DNA from 3 places in the Kerstersia sp. genome. Region 1 is predicted to be linked to each of the others. Evidence: predicted binding sites of a transcription regulator. Region 1 holds the regulator's gene; each other region holds the start of a gene.
The links. Region 1 encodes HrcA, which represses chaperone genes, less so after heat shock. Its sites were predicted from a motif close to TTAGCACTCNNNNNNNNNGAGTGCTAA; they were not measured.
Positions count from the first base shown of each region.

Region 2: a site for HrcA is predicted at 3,632-3,658, ahead of rpoH (RNA polymerase sigma factor RpoH). Genes of this name have one in related genera too.
Region 3: a site for HrcA is predicted at 2,687-2,713, ahead of ACTJGZ_RS10615 (co-chaperone GroES). Genes of this name have one in related genera too.

Region 1 covers NZ_JBQEKA010000028.1:1,256-6,149, forward strand. Annotated here, with positions in the region: partial or broken gene dnaK (molecular chaperone DnaK) at 1-639, opposite strand, end outside; gene grpE (nucleotide exchange factor GrpE) at 760-1,284, opposite strand; gene hemH (ferrochelatase) at 1,500-2,552, opposite strand; gene hrcA (heat-inducible transcriptional repressor HrcA) at 2,561-3,568, opposite strand; gene ACTJGZ_RS08260 (NAD kinase) at 3,839-4,738, shown strand; gene recN (DNA repair protein RecN) at 4,745-4,894, shown strand, end outside.
Region 2 covers NZ_JBQEKA010000011.1:31,650-36,543, reverse strand. Annotated here, with positions in the region: gene glmU (bifunctional UDP-N-acetylglucosamine diphosphorylase/glucosamine-1-phosphate N-acetyltransferase GlmU) at 1-741, opposite strand, end outside; gene ACTJGZ_RS04840 (PhaM family polyhydroxyalkanoate granule multifunctional regulatory protein) at 824-1,402, opposite strand; gene ACTJGZ_RS04835 (DUF4743 domain-containing protein) at 1,654-2,487, shown strand; gene rpoH (RNA polymerase sigma factor RpoH) at 2,638-3,537, opposite strand; gene ACTJGZ_RS04825 (transposase) at 3,772-4,467, shown strand; gene ACTJGZ_RS04820 (glutamate synthase-related protein) at 4,861-4,894, shown strand, end outside.
Region 3 covers NZ_JBQEKA010000045.1:12,765-17,658, forward strand. Annotated here, with positions in the region: gene ACTJGZ_RS10605 (diacylglycerol kinase) at 1-311, opposite strand, end outside; gene groL (chaperonin GroEL) at 625-2,262, opposite strand; gene ACTJGZ_RS10615 (co-chaperone GroES) at 2,316-2,603, opposite strand; gene ACTJGZ_RS10620 (aminoglycoside adenylyltransferase family protein) at 2,841-3,629, shown strand; gene ACTJGZ_RS10625 (sigma-70 family RNA polymerase sigma factor) at 3,835-4,341, shown strand; gene ACTJGZ_RS10630 (FecR family protein) at 4,338-4,894, shown strand, end outside.

The DNA of each region.
Region 1 (4,894 bases):
GCCATCGACGTCGGCGATCTCGATGATGGACACGTCAAACGTGCCGCCGCCCAAGTCATAGACGGCGATCTTGCGGTCGCCTGCTTCGCTCTTGTCCAGGCCGAAGGCCAGGGCAGCCGCCGTCGGCTCGTTGATGATGCGCTTGACTTCCAGGCCAGCGATACGGCCAGCATCCTTGGTTGCCTGACGCTGGCTGTCATTGAAGTAGGCCGGCACCGTAATGACGGCTTCGGTCACTTCTTCGCCCAGATAGTCCTCGGCAGTCTTTTTCATCTTGCGCAGGACTTCGGCCGACACCTGGGGAGGCGCCAGCTTCTTGCCGCGCACTTCCACCCAGGCATCACCGTTGTCGGCCTTGATGATGGAGTAAGGCATCAAGTCGATGTCTTTCTGCACTGCTTTTTCGTCGAACTTGCGGCCGATCAGGCGCTTCACCGCGAACAGCGTGTTGCGCGGGTTGGTCACTGCCTGACGCTTGGCCGGCGCGCCGACCAGGGTTTCACCGTCATCCATGTAGGCGACGATGGAAGGCGTGGTGCGGGTGCCTTCGGCATTTTCGATAATGCGGACCTGGCCGCCTTCCAGAACTGCCACGCAGCTGTTGGTGGTGCCCAGGTCGATACCAATGATTTTGCTCATGTCTAGAGTACCTTGCTAAATAGTCAGATTCGTTGCTTGCCGGGCATCACGCCCTCATGCTGGACTATCTGGGGACGATCGACGCAATTTCAAGCGCCCCCGCTGAGAATAAACGGCGGCTTACTGCTGGCCTGCCGAGACCATCACCAGCGCCGGGCGCAGCACGCGCTCGGAGATCAGGTAGCCCACCTGCAGGGTATTGGCCACCGTGTTGGCCGGGTGTTCCGACGGCACGCTGGAAATCGCCTGATGCAGATTAGGGTCAAAGCGCTCGCCGGGGGCCGGCGCAATCTGCTTGAGCTGATGGCGCTCAAACGCGGCGGACAACTGCTTGAGCGTCACATCCACGCCTTCGCGCAAGGCTTCGGCCGTCTGGTTTTCCAGCGCCAGCGCGGCTTCCAGGCTATCACGCACCGGCACCAGGCTTTCGGCAAACGATTCAATGCCGAACTTGCGGGCCTTGGCTACATCTTCCTGGGAACGGCGGCGCACGTTTTCTGCCTCGGCATGGGCGCGCAGCACCTGATCCTTCAGTTCAGCGATTTGGGCCAGCGCCTCGTCGAGCTGTGCCTGCAGATCCGGCTGCCCGGTTTGTTCCGGCAGGTCTTCCGGTTGCACCTGGTCGGGCGAATTGCTATCCGTCATGTCGATTTTCTCCGCAAAATTCATATCAAATGGTCCGCTACCAGGCGGGATGCCAAACAGCGCCGGCACCACCCAGCCCTAACAGCAGCGCCGGGCCGCAGAGGCCCGATCAGGCCAGATCACACCTTCGCGCTAATAACTGGGGGCAATCCTGCCGGTTTCAAGACCCGCCCGCCAAGAAACCGCTGGTGCTTCCCTCGCCGGGCTGACGCCAATCAACGCAAGGCGGCCAGCCGCCCGGCGATCAAATCCGTCAATGCCGCCAGCCAGGCCGGCGCATCATTCATCACCGGCAGGTAGCGGAACTGGCGGCCGCCCGCCTGCAGAAAGGCCTCCCGGCCTTCCATCGCGATTTCTTCCAGGGTTTCCAGGCAATCCGAGGTAAACCCCGGGCACACCACATCCACGCTTGCTACACCTGACTTACCCCAGGCTTTCAGCGTGCCCTCGGTATCGGGCTCCAGCCACTTGGCCGGCCCGAAACGGCTTTGAAAGGACACCACGCAGCGTTCCGCCGGCAACGCCAGCGCCTCGGCCAGGGCCTGCGCCGTTTGCAGGCAATCACGATAGTAGGGATCGCCACGCTCTATGCAGGCGCGCGGCAGCCCATGGAAGCTCAGCAATAAACGCTCGGGCTCGCCATCGGCGCGCCAGCGCTGGCGGATGGCCGAAGCCATGGCGCCGATATACCCTTCATCCAAATGAAAACGCTTGATGAACGACAGTTCGGGCTGATCGCGCATCTGCGCCGCGACACGCGCCACCTGATCCACGGCAGTTGCCGTGGTGCTGGCCGCGTACTGGGGATACAGAGGCACGCACAGAATGCGCTCGCACCCCGCATCCTTGAGCGCTTGCAAGGCTTGCTGCACTGACGGCTGCCCGTAGCGCATGCCTACCGCCACTTCCGCATCCAGGCCCTTGGCCGCCAGACCGGACTGGACGGCCTGGGCCTGGCGCCGGGTGTACACCAGCAGCGGCGACCCGCCCTCCATCCAGATGCTGGCGTAGCGCGGCGCCAGACGGGCCGGGCGCCGTGTCAGGATCGCCCCGTGCAGCACCGGCTTCCAGAGCCAGGACGGCAGCTCGATCACACGCGGGTCGGACAGGAATTCCGCCAGATAACGCCGGATCGCGGCAGGAGTCGGCGCATCTGGCGTGCCCAGATTGAGCAGCAGCACGCCCTGCCGCCCGTAGGCCTGTTCCCTGGCGGACGCCTGAGGAACATCAAACGGATTGGCAAGCCGGGGCTCTGGCAGGTATTTCACGGGTTTCCTCAGGAATTGGGCTGGCTGAGCGCATTGGAAAGCAGCCTGGCAGTGATGTCCACAATGGGAATGACCTTGTCATAGGCCATGCGCGACGGCCCCACCACCCCTAGCGTTCCCACGACCTTGCCATCGACGCCATAAGGCGCCGTCACGACGCTGATATCCTCGAAAGGCATCAGCTGCGATTCGCCGCCGATATAAATCTGCACCCCCTGCGCGCGGCTGGACACATCCAGCAATTGCAGCAGTTCAGTGCGCTTTTCAAACAACGAGAACATGCGGCGCAAACGGTCCATATCAGACGTGATGTCCTCGACTTCCAGCAACTTGCGCTCGCCGGAAATCAGCACGGCATCGCCTTCATTCTCGACATCAGCACTGGTTTCCACTGCCGCCATCATCAGGCGTGAAATATCTTCGCGCAATTGATCCAGCTCGGAAGCCAGCGTGCGCTTGACGACATCGAACGACTTGCCGGCGAAATGCATATTGAAATAGTTGGCCGCTTCCAGCAGCTCCGGCTCGGCATAATCACGCGGCGTGATCAGGATGCGGTTCTGCACATCGCCGTCGGGCGTAATGATGATCAGCAGCACCCTGCGCTCGGACAGCCGGATGAATTCGATCTGCCGGAAGACCTGGGAGCGCTTGGGTGTCAGCACCACTCCGGCGAACTGCGTCAGGTTGGACAGCATGCTGGCTGCCGCCGAGGCCGTGCGCACCGGGTCGGCAATCGGCAGGCGTGTTTCAAAGCTGACGCCCCCAGGCTCGAACGGACGCGCCGCCAGCAGCGTATCGACAAACACGCGATATCCCCGCGGCGTCGGCACGCGGCCGGCAGACGTGTGCGGGCTGTGTATCAACCCGATTTCTTCAAGGTCGGCCATGATATTGCGTATAGAGGCCGGCGACAGGTCGAACACTTTCGACAGCGTGCGCGAACCGACAGGCTGTCCATCAGCGATGTACCGTTCTATCAGGGCCTTGAGCAGAGAGCGTGCGCGATCATCCATCATGAGTTCATTTTAGGATGCTTTTACATCCCTATGAATAGATGGCGGTCGATATAATCGCGCCAGTAACGTCAACCCAGCCCTGGTCGGGCGTTGTGGCCCTGGCGCAGGCACCGCCCGCGCGCCGGATTCGGCCATACCCCGGCATGGCGGCCCCGCCGCCAGCAGCCAGGCTGGGCCAGGCCTGTTTAATATGACGCAGGAACATTCGCCCGCCGGAACCATCCGGTTCAAGAATGCCCGCTGCGCCTTGCACCCTGCCAGGAATTCATGCATTTTTCCACCGTCGCACTGATTGGCCGCTATCAGGATACCCACCTGGATGCCTTGCTGGGCAGCCTGGGCGATCTCCTGACCGAAGCAGGCCGCCATGTACTGGTCGAAGCAGAAACCGCCCGCTACACCGGGCTGAAACGGTTCCCCCTGGCAACCTACGATGAAATCGGCCGCCAGGCGGAACTGGCGATTGTCGTGGGCGGCGATGGCACCATGCTGGGCGCCGCGCGCCAGCTGGCGCCATACCGTGTGCCGGTTGCAGGCATCAACCATGGCCGGCTGGGATTCATCACGGACATCCCCCTGCCGCAGGCGCACGACGCGCTGCGCGACCTGCTGGCCGGACGCTATAACGCGGAAGACCGCATGATGCTGACCGGCCGCGTGCTGCGCGAAGGCGAAATCCTGTGCCAGGCCTGCGCGCTCAACGACGTTGTCCTGAGCCGCGCCGGCCGTGGCGGCATGATAGAAATGCGCCTGGAAGTCGATGGCGTGTATATGAATACGCAGCGCGCCGACGGCATCATCGTCGCCACGCCCACTGGCTCCACCGCCTATGCCTTGGCCGCCAGCGGCCCTATCGTCCACCCCGGCATAGAAGCCATGGTGCTGGTGCCGGTATCGCCGCAAACGCTCTCCAACCGGCCCATCGTTCTGCCGCCCACCGGTGTTCTCAGCATCACCCTGACCTCCATGAGCCGGGTCGAAGCCGGGGCCAGCATTCACTTCGATATGCAATCCTGGTCGGAACTCCAGCCCGGAGACCGCATTGAGGTCCTGCGCGCCCCAGATACCATCCGTTTCCTGCACCCGCCGGGCTACAGCTTCTTTTCCACCCTGCGCCACAAGCTACACTGGAACGTCATGCCCAGAATGGATGACCAGGACGAGTAAACCATCATGCTGCATTCGCTGCACATCCGCGATTTCGTCATTGTCGATGAGGCCGAAATCCGTTTCGGCCCTGGCTTTAGCGTATTTTCCGGCGAAACCGGCGCGGGCAAATCCATTCTGATCGACGCCCTGGCGCTGTGCCTGGGCGCGCGCGGC
Region 2 (4,894 bases), on a different contig from region 1:
CAGGCGGCGGGCCTGCTCACCCTGCCAGATCCGTTCGAGCTGCGCCTGCTGCACACGACTGTTGACGCCCAGCGTCTCCCAGCCTGCCGCAGGATGCGCGGCGTTCACCGACACACCGTCAGCCACCGCAAAGCCGATGATATCGGTCAGGTAAAACTCGCCCTGGGCATTATCGTTGCGCAGGCGGCCCAGCCAATCCTTGAGCTGCGCAGTCGGCGCTGCCAGGATGCCGGTATTCACTTCGCGAATGGCGCGTTCCGCCTCGGAAGCATCTTTGTGCTCGACAATGCGCTGCACCTTGCCCTCGGCATCGCGCACGATACGGCCATAGCCGGTGGGATCTTCCAGGAATTCCGTCAATACCGCCACCCCGGCGCCACGCGCTTGCAGCAGGCGCTGCAGGGTTTCAGGCTGCACCAGCGGCACATCGCCATACAGCACCAGCGTCGTGTCATCGGCCGCGCCATCCAGCAAATCGGGCACGGCCTGCTGCACGGCGTGGCCTGTGCCATGCTGGGGCTGCTGCAATGCAAAATGCAGATCCGCGCGCTGCGCGAACGCTGCCTTGACCTGATCCGCGCCATGCCCAACGACCACGACCACACGATCCGGCGACAGGGCCGCTGCGCTGTGCAGCACATGATCCAGCATGGACTTGCCTGCCAGAGTGTGCAGCACCTTGGGAAGATTCGATTGCATACGCTTGCCCAGACCGGCAGCGAGAATGACGATATTCAACATGGAGATGGAGTGCAAAAAATGAAAAGGGGCACAGGGACTCACACCAGGCTGGCTGGCGTGGTGCCCATGTCAGTGATGGGGTTCAGGAACGGCGGGCGCGCTTGGCAGGCGCTGCCGCCTTGGCGGGCGCCGCACGCTTGGCAGCGGGCCGTGCTGCCCGTTTCCCGGGCGCAGCGGCAGGCGATGCGGCGGGCTCTGCTGGTTTTGCCGTTGCGGCGGCGGCCTGTACCGGCGCCGCGGCTGCCGACGCTGCGGCGGCAAAGCCCTGGAACTGCTGCTGCAGCAGCGACCACCAGGCCTGCGCAGCCTGCGCCGCAGGGTCTTCATCAGCTGCGCCGGCAGCCCCCGTGGCGCCAGCGGCCGCTGACGGTTCCGCTGCGGGCGGCACAGGCTGGGCCGCCGTTTCCGCGCCGGGCGCCGTGCCGCCCAGGAAGCTCTGCAAGGTACTGATCGTGGCGCGCTGTACTTCCAGCCCCTGAATCGTGCTGCGCAGCAGGGACAGATTCAGATTGAGCCAGTTTTCCACCGTGCGCAATTCATCAATGCGCCGTGCCAGTTCCTGCGCATCCAGCGTCGGCGACAGCGGCAAGCCCTGAGCCAGCTGGCCCGCGCCGGACATCCCGCCCCACACCTGACGCATCAAGGCCATGCCTGATAGCATGGGATTATCTGCAGGTAAATCACCCATTCCCGGGAAAAAAGAAGACGGCATTGCAGCGGTCATGGCATGACTCCCTATCAAGGTTCTACTATGGGCGGGATATTAACAGTTCGCCTTTAACGCAACATTAAGTACGTGCTTATCTTGCGTCTTGTCGCACCATGTTGCAAGCAGCAAAGACCCTTGCCCCAGCCGTCCAGGCGGCATGAAAAGTCGGCGCTCCGCCCCTGCCAGCGCATTACAATCTCCGCATGCCTATCGCCCTGCCCTCCCTCGCCCGTCTCCAGTCCCATGCGCAACGCCTGCACGCAGGCATCACGCAGCCGCCGCCTGCTGGCGCTATGCCGCTTTATATTGCCGGCCAGCGCTGCGGCTGGATTGTGCCGGCGGCCATGGCGGCCCTGCAAACCGCTGGCCTCGCGGCAGAGGCGGACGGCGTCTGGCATATTGGCATGCCATTGGCGCCGCACAGCGCCGCGCTGGCCGATGTGTGTGATGCCGTTGCCCTGGCCTTGCGCGATGCCGGCTGCCTGCACGGCTGGCGCGACGAAGCGCTCGATATTTACAGCGTGGCGCCAGATTCGCCGCCTTTGGGCCGCATCGAACGTACCGCCACCCGTCCCTTGGGGCTGCGCACGCTGGCGGTACATCTCAATGGCTGGACGCCAGACGGCCGCATCTGGCTGGCGCGCCGCTCCCTGACCAAAAACACCGACCCCGGCATGTGGGATACCCTGGTGGGCGGCCTGGCCAGCAGCGGCGAAAGCCTGGATCTGGCGCTGGTGCGCGAAAGCGCCGAAGAAGCCGGCCTGACACCGGATGACCTGGCAGGGCGTACGCCGCTGCGCACCGTGACGCAAATTCATCATCACCTGCCTGAAGGCTATCAGGTCGAGGATGTGCTGCTCAGCCGCTGCGTGCTGGCCGAACATGTGCAGCCCCGCAATCAGGACGGCGAAGTCATGGAAATCCGCGCCGTGGCGCCGCTGGAAATCATGGACATGCTGGAAGCCGGCCTGATTACCCAGGAAGCCGCGATCGTGCTGTTAGACGATATGCAGCAACAAGCGCAGCAGGCAGGCTGACAGCGCGCTTGCCTGAGCGCGGCGCGCAAGCCGCCATCCAGGCGCCGCAACGCATCACGCCAACGGAAAACGCCGGCTCAAAGGCCGGCGTTCTCCGTTATAGTTTCTAGCAACAACGCCTCACACCCGGCGCTGTGTTGGCATGACGGCTCAGGCCGACAGCGCCTTGCGCAACTTTTTCATTGCCGCAGCCTCGATCTGCCGGATGCGTTCAGCAGAAACGCCAAATTCCTGCGCCAATTCGTGCAGGGTAGCGCCGCCATCGTCCTGCAGCCAGCGCGCTTCAACAATCCGGCGTGAACGCTCGTCCAGGCCATCCAACGCCTGGCGCAGGCCTTCGCCCTGCAACATTTCATGGGCGCGGCGCTCCAGCACCTGACCGGGCTCGGCTTCGCCATCATCAGACAGATAGGCAATCGGCGCGAAGGTGTCTTCGTCGTCGTCCTGGGCTTCCAGTGCCACATCGCGGCCCGCCAGACGCACTTCCATCTCGCTGACATCCTGCTCGCGCACGTTCAGCGTGCTGGCGATTTCCGACACTTGCTCGGGCGACAGGGTTTGACCATCCGGGCGCATGCTGCGCAGGTTGAAAAACAGTTTGCGTTGCGCCTTGGTGGTCGCAACCTTCACCAGCCGCCAGTTGCGGATGATGAATTCATGGATTTCCGCCTTGATCCAGTGCACCGCAAAAGACACCAGGCGCACACCGCGCTCCGGATCGAAACGCTTCACGGCCTTCATCAGACCGACATTGCCTTCTTGGATCAAATCTGCCTGGGGCAGGCCATAGCCCATGTACTGGCGCGACACCGACACGACCAGGCGCAGATGCGACAACACCAGGTCGCGCGCAGCGTCCAGATCACCCTGGTCGCGCAAACGGCGCGCCAGATCGGTTTCCTGTTCAGGCGAAAGCACCGGCAGGCGGTTGACCGCGCCGATGTAAGCATCCAGCGTGCCCAAGGCACCGGGATTGGCAACCGCCAAGGCCAGCGCCTGCGAGGTGGAGGCCGCAGCGGATGCAGAAAATTGGGTCAGACTCGTGTTCATTGGGGTCGCTCCTACTGTGCTGCTGGCTACCGGCGCCGGCGGCATGGTCTTGCCACAGATTGCGACAGCATGATTCAGAATATGCGTATTGATGTTAGCACTCTCCATTAGTGAGTGCCAGTTAGAAGCCAGACGGATGAAAAAGTTCCAGCCTCCATGGTTTATCATAAGCGCGCGTCCTGTCATTTCCATGACCGCTCCGCCACAACCCCAACAGTCCTCGCGCTCGCCTCCATGGCCCGACTCCCCCGCCTGTATGCTCCCGATACGCCCCAGCTGGCCCAGGCCGAGCTGACCAATCCTTTACAGGAATCCGGCGGCAGCCTGGACGCAGGCATGTTCGATGCCATACAGCAGTGGCTGGCGGAAACCTCCCTGCAGCATGGCGTAACGCTGCATGGCTGGTGTTTGCTGCCGGACCGGCTGCTGTGCCTGAGCACCCCTGCCAAGGCAGACAGCCTGGCGCGCATGATGCAGGCGCTGGGGCGCAAACTGGCCAGCCGGCAAATGGCAGGCGCGGTCTTCAATGGCCGCTACCGCTGTGCGCTGGTGCAGCCCGGGCTCTGGGTCTTGCCTGTCCTGGCCTGGCTGGAAAGCCGGCCCGTGGCGGCCCGGCTGGCGCCCGACGCCGAAGCCTGGCCCTGGTCTTCCGCCCGCGCCCATACCGGCTACCTGATTCCCTCCCCTGCCTGGCTGCATAATCACCCCGATTACTGGCGCTGCGGCAATACCCCCTTTGACCGGCAGGCGGCTTACCGCCACTTGCTGCAAGAAGGCCTGAGCCGCGAACAGGAAAGCCGCATCACAGCAGCCCTGCAAGGACAATGGGCCTTGGGGGATGCGGCGTTCCTGGAACGCCTGGCAGGCACCGCCAGCCGGCGCGTCCAGCCCGGCAAGCGCGGCAGGCCGCGAAAAACGCCCGCGGCCTGATTCCCCTGATTCCACCCGTCTGCCCCCGCCGCGCGGGCCTATCAGGCGCTGCACGCCTGCACTCAACGGATGCGCCAAAACACCCGTTGCAATGCCACGACGGCCTATTGCCTCACCGCCGCGGTCGCTGCGCACCATTTCCGTCCAGCCTTGCATCAAACCGGTGCATTCTGGCGCGCATCAATACTCACTCTTATTTAGACGCACTATTTTGGTGCATCTCTGCCCCGTCAAGACAAAATAACTTTGTCCCCATTTTTATTCCCTGCTAAAAGACTATTTTAAGTACAAATCCGTCCCTATTTATTTTTGTTGTATGTGATGGAAATAGCGCGGTATTTTGTTGATACCGGGAACATTTCAAGCCACCCGGCCCTTTTTTGGAATGCCGCCATGACCCTCCGCCCTCGCGAGTTCTGTAGCCCCC
Region 3 (4,894 bases), on a different contig from region 1:
CCCAGCAAGGGATGCCGCTCCACGCTAAGCGCATCGGCCAGCGCCTCAATGGCTGAATTCAGCAATTCGACGACCAGCACCAGCAGCACGACGCCGATCAGTAAAAAAACTTCGACGGTGTTGCGGCCCAGAAAGAACGCCGCTGGAATCAGCAGAACGGCCAGCGCCAGCTCCTGCCGGAAGGCGGCTTCGTATTTGATGGCGGCGCCGAAGCCCTGTAGCGAATAGCGCAGCGCATTGAAAATGCGGCGCAGTCCGCCACGGCTTTTGAATGGCGAATGTTGCTGGGGGGAGGGGGGCGTTTGCGTCACGGTGTGGCGGCCTCTTCAAGTGGCGGAGAACAGGCTGGCCGGTGCATTGCATGCCTGCGGCCGCCTGTCATGGGTGGCGTGGCAGTCATGCCTGCCGCGTCACCATGCGGGCGTGATTTTACGTGAAGCGGGTGACATCTGCGCTCTCAGGCGCTTCTTCACCTGCGCGGCAGGCGCTGCGTGTCTGTCCGTCTGCTGTTGCTCAAGCGTTGGGGCATAGAAAAACGCCCCGCCAGGGCAACCCGGCGGGGCGTTGATTGTGCAGCAGCAACCAGGGAAGGTGAGGCTTCCCCCGGTTGCGGCAGACAGGGGCTTAGAAGCCCATGCCGCCCATGCCGCCCATGTCGGGCATGGCCGGCGCAGCCGGCTTGTCTTCGACGATTTCGACCACAGCGGCTTCAGCGGTCAGCAGCAGGCTGGCGATCGAAGCAGCGTTTTGCAGCGCATTGCGGGTCACCTTGGTGGGATCCAGCACGCCTTGCTCAACCAGGTCGGCGTATTCGCCGGTGGCGGCGTTGTAGCCGTAGTTGGCCTTGCCGTTCAGCACGGTGTTGACGACCACGCTGGCTTCTTCGCCGGCGTTTTCGACGATGGTGCGCAGCGGGGCTTCGATGGCACGCAGGATCAGTTGGATGCCGGCGTTCTGGTCAGGCGTATCGCCCTTCAGTGCAGCCACGGCTTGCTTGGCGCGCAGCAGAGCCACGCCGCCGCCAGCCACCACGCCTTCTTCCACTGCGGCGCGGGTAGCGTGCAGGGCGTCTTCAACGCGGGCCTTCTTTTCCTTCATTTCCACTTCGGTGGCAGCACCGACGCGGATCACGGCCACACCGCCAGCCAGCTTGGCCACGCGCTCTTGCAGCTTTTCGCGGTCGTAGTCGGAGGAAGCTTCCTCGACTTGCAGGCGGATTTGCTTGACGCGGGCTTCGATGCTGGCAGCAGCGCCGGCACCGTCGATGATGGTGGTGTTTTCCTTGCCCACTTCGATGCGCTTGGCTTGGCCCAGCTCTTCCAGCGTGGCCTTTTCCAGCGACATGCCGGTTTCTTCGGAGATCACCGTGCCGCCCGTCAGGATGGCGATGTCTTCCAGCATGGCCTTGCGGCGGTCGCCGAAGCCAGGCGCCTTGACGGCGGTGGTCTTCAGGATGCCACGGATGTTGTTGACCACCAGAGTCGCCAGGGCTTCGCCCTCGACGTCTTCAGCGATGATCAGCAGCGGACGGCTGGACTTGGCAACTTGCTCCAGCACCGGCAGCAGGTCACGGATGTTGCTGATCTTCTTGTCGTAGATCAGGATGAAAGGATCATCCAGGGCGGCAACTTGCTTTTCCTGGTTGTTGATGAAGTAGGGCGACAGATAGCCGCGGTCGAATTGCATACCTTCGACGACGTCCAGCTCGTTTTCCAGCGACTTGCCGTCTTCGACGGTGATGACGCCTTCCTTGCCGACCTTGTCCATGGCGTCAGCAATGATCTGACCGACGGAAGCGTCGCTGTTGGCCGAGATGGAACCGACCTGGGCAATTTCCTTGCTGGTCGTGATGGCCTTGCTCTGGCTCTTCAGTTGCTCGACGATGGCGATGACAGCCTTGTCGATACCGCGCTTCAGGTCGATGGGGTTGAAGCCGGCGGCAACGTACTTCAGGCCTTCTTGAACGACGGCCTGGGCCAGCACGGTGGCGGTGGTGGTGCCGTCACCGGCGTTGTCGTTGGTGCGCGAAGCGACATCCTTGACGAGCTGGGCGCCGATGTTCTCGAACTTGTCTTTCAGTTCGATTTCCTTGGCGACGGAAACGCCGTCCTTGGTCACCAGCGGGGCGCCGAAGGAGCGCTCCAGCACGACGTTGCGGCCTTTCGGGCCCAAAGTGGTCTTAACAGCGTTGGCGAGAACGTTGACGCCGCGGACGATGCGCACACGGGCGTCGTCACCGAACAGAACTTGCTTGGCAGCCATTGTGATATTCCTTACTAGAAGTCGGTATGGGGTGGGTCAGGCGCAGGGCCGGCTTACTGAATCACGGCAAGGACTTCGTCCTCGCGGATGACCAGCAACTCTTCGCCATCAACCTTGACGGCCTGGCCGGCGTACTTGCCGAACAGAACCTTGTCGCCGACCTTCAGATCGACCGGCAGCACCTTGCCGTCTTCGGTTTTCTTGCCGGGGCCGACGGCCAGGACTTCGCCTTGGTCGGGCTTTTCGGCAGCGCTCTCGGGAATCACGATCCCGGAGGCAGTCTTGCGTTCGTTGTCCAGACGCTTGATGATCACGCGATCATGCAGGGGACGCAGGGCCATGAAGAACTCCTGTATATCTAGCTAAGGTTTGAATGAGGTAACAACAACAAAACCAATGTGGTCATGCAAGGGCCGGAAAGCTGTTAGCACTCGACGGCCTTGAGTGCTAATTATAAGGACGGCTTTGCATTTTTCAAGGGGGCGTTTCCAGAGGAAAATACGCGGGCAGGCTCAGAGGCGCGCTGGAGCAGGGTGACAGGCGCGGCAGACAAGAAAAGATATTTCGTACAGGCAAACATGATTCTTCAGGCTCCCGTTTCCATTCAGGCGCAACTGTCACGCACGCTGGCGGCCTTGAAACAGCATCTGGGCGGGTCCGTTCGCGCGATCCATTTGTTTGGTTCGGCGGTGGATGGCGGCCTCAAACCCTTGAGTGACATAGACCTGCTGGTGACGGTCGATGAGGCACCCGGCGCCTTGCGCCGTAAGGCCTTGATGCGCGATTTGCTGCTGATATCCGCTTTCCCGGGCACGGATCCCGAACGCCGGGCGCTGGAAGTGACGGTGCTGGCGCAAGAGGATGTGTTGCCCTGGCGTTATCCGGCGCGGCGGCAAATGCAATTCGGCGAATGGCTGCGGGCCGATCTTGAGGCGGGCGTGTTCGAGCACGCCATGGCAGACCCGGATCTGGCGATTTTGCTCACCAAGGTCAGGCGGCACAGCCTGGCACTGCATGGCCCGGCGGCCCAGCGTTTTTTCGATCCGGTCCCTGCCGGGGATGTCCGGCATGCCTTGCTGCAAACCCTGGCGCAGTGGCAAGACGAGGCAGACTGGGCCGGGGATGAAAGCAATATCGTTCTGGCCCTGGCGCGCATTTGGTACACCTCTGTGACCGGAGATATTGCGGCCAAGGATGTTGCCGCAGAGTGGGCCTTGCAGCGGGTGCCGCAGCCGCACAAGCCTGTCCTGGTGGCGGCGCGGGATGGATACCGGGGCCTGGCGGCGGCAGATCTGGCTGCCTGCTCGCAGGAGCGGGCGGCGTTGCTGGCCTATATCCGGTCGTGTGTGGAGGACGGGCCGCGCTGAGCGGCAAGAGCGGCAGGCCGGCGTCATCGCCAGTAAATAGCCGGCAATGAGCAAGCGGCTATGAGCAGCAATGTGCAGCGGCAGGAATGAGGCCGGGCGTTATGTTGTGGGCGAGATGTTGTTCCTGTGCACAGGAGACCTGATTTATCCAATGGGAAGCATTATCATAAGCACCTGATTCTTTATCCAATTCGGCAGGTCAGTCATGATTCCAGGTTCCACGGCAGGCAAGGATGCCTTGCAGGCGCTCTATGCCAGCCATTATGGCTGGCTGGTCGGCTGGTTGAAACGCCGTGTGGAATCGCCGATGGACGCCGCTGATTTCGCCCAGGACACCTTTGTGCGCCTGCTGGCGCGAGAGCGCCCGCTGGATCAGGACCGCGAACCCCGCGCCTTGCTGGCCCATATCGCCAAGGCCTTGCTGGTCGATCATTGGCGTCATCGGGCTGTCGAACAGGCTTTTCTCGATGCCCTGATGGCACAGCCTGAGCCGCTGGTGTCCTCGCCGGAAGAGATCGCGCTGGTGCGGGAAGCCCTGATGCGCATAGACGCCATGCTGGCGAGCATGCCGGAGAAAACCCGCGTGATCTTTCTGCTGTCCCGCATTGATGGCCTCAAGTACGCAGAGATAGGCGAACGCTTGGGTATGGCGGAAATTACCGTCAAGCGGCATATGCGCCGGGCCTGGATTGCCTGCCTGGAGCTGGCGTGAGCAGCAGCGCGATGCCGGCTCAGCAGGGCAGCGAAGGCGAGATTCCCGGCAGTGTGCTGGGTGAAGCGGCCGATTGGCTGATGCGCATGCAGGAAGGCGATTTGAACCGCCAGGAAATCAGGCATTTCCAGGCCTGGTGCCAGCGCAGCGCCCACCATGCCGAAGCCTGGCGCCGCGTGCAGGCGGTGCTGGGCACTTTCACGCAGGTGCCCGATACCTTGGGGCGGCGTTTGATTCCTGAACTGGCCGCTGGCGCCCGGCGGCGCCAGCGCGGAAGACGCCAGATCCTGGCGGGGCTGGGGGCGCTGGCTATTGTGGGGCCTGCTTCCTGGATGATGGTGCGGCGGGTTCAGCCGCACTGGGATTGGTCGGCGGACTACCGGACGCGCATTGGCGAGATCCGAGAGCTGGTGCTGCCGGATGGCAGCCTGGTCGTGATGAATACAGGCAGCGCGATTGCGCTGCAATTCAGTGAAGCGGAACGCCGCGTGAATTTGCTGGCAGGCGAAGTCATGATCCAGACGCGTCCGGATACCCAGGCACGCGCCCGGCC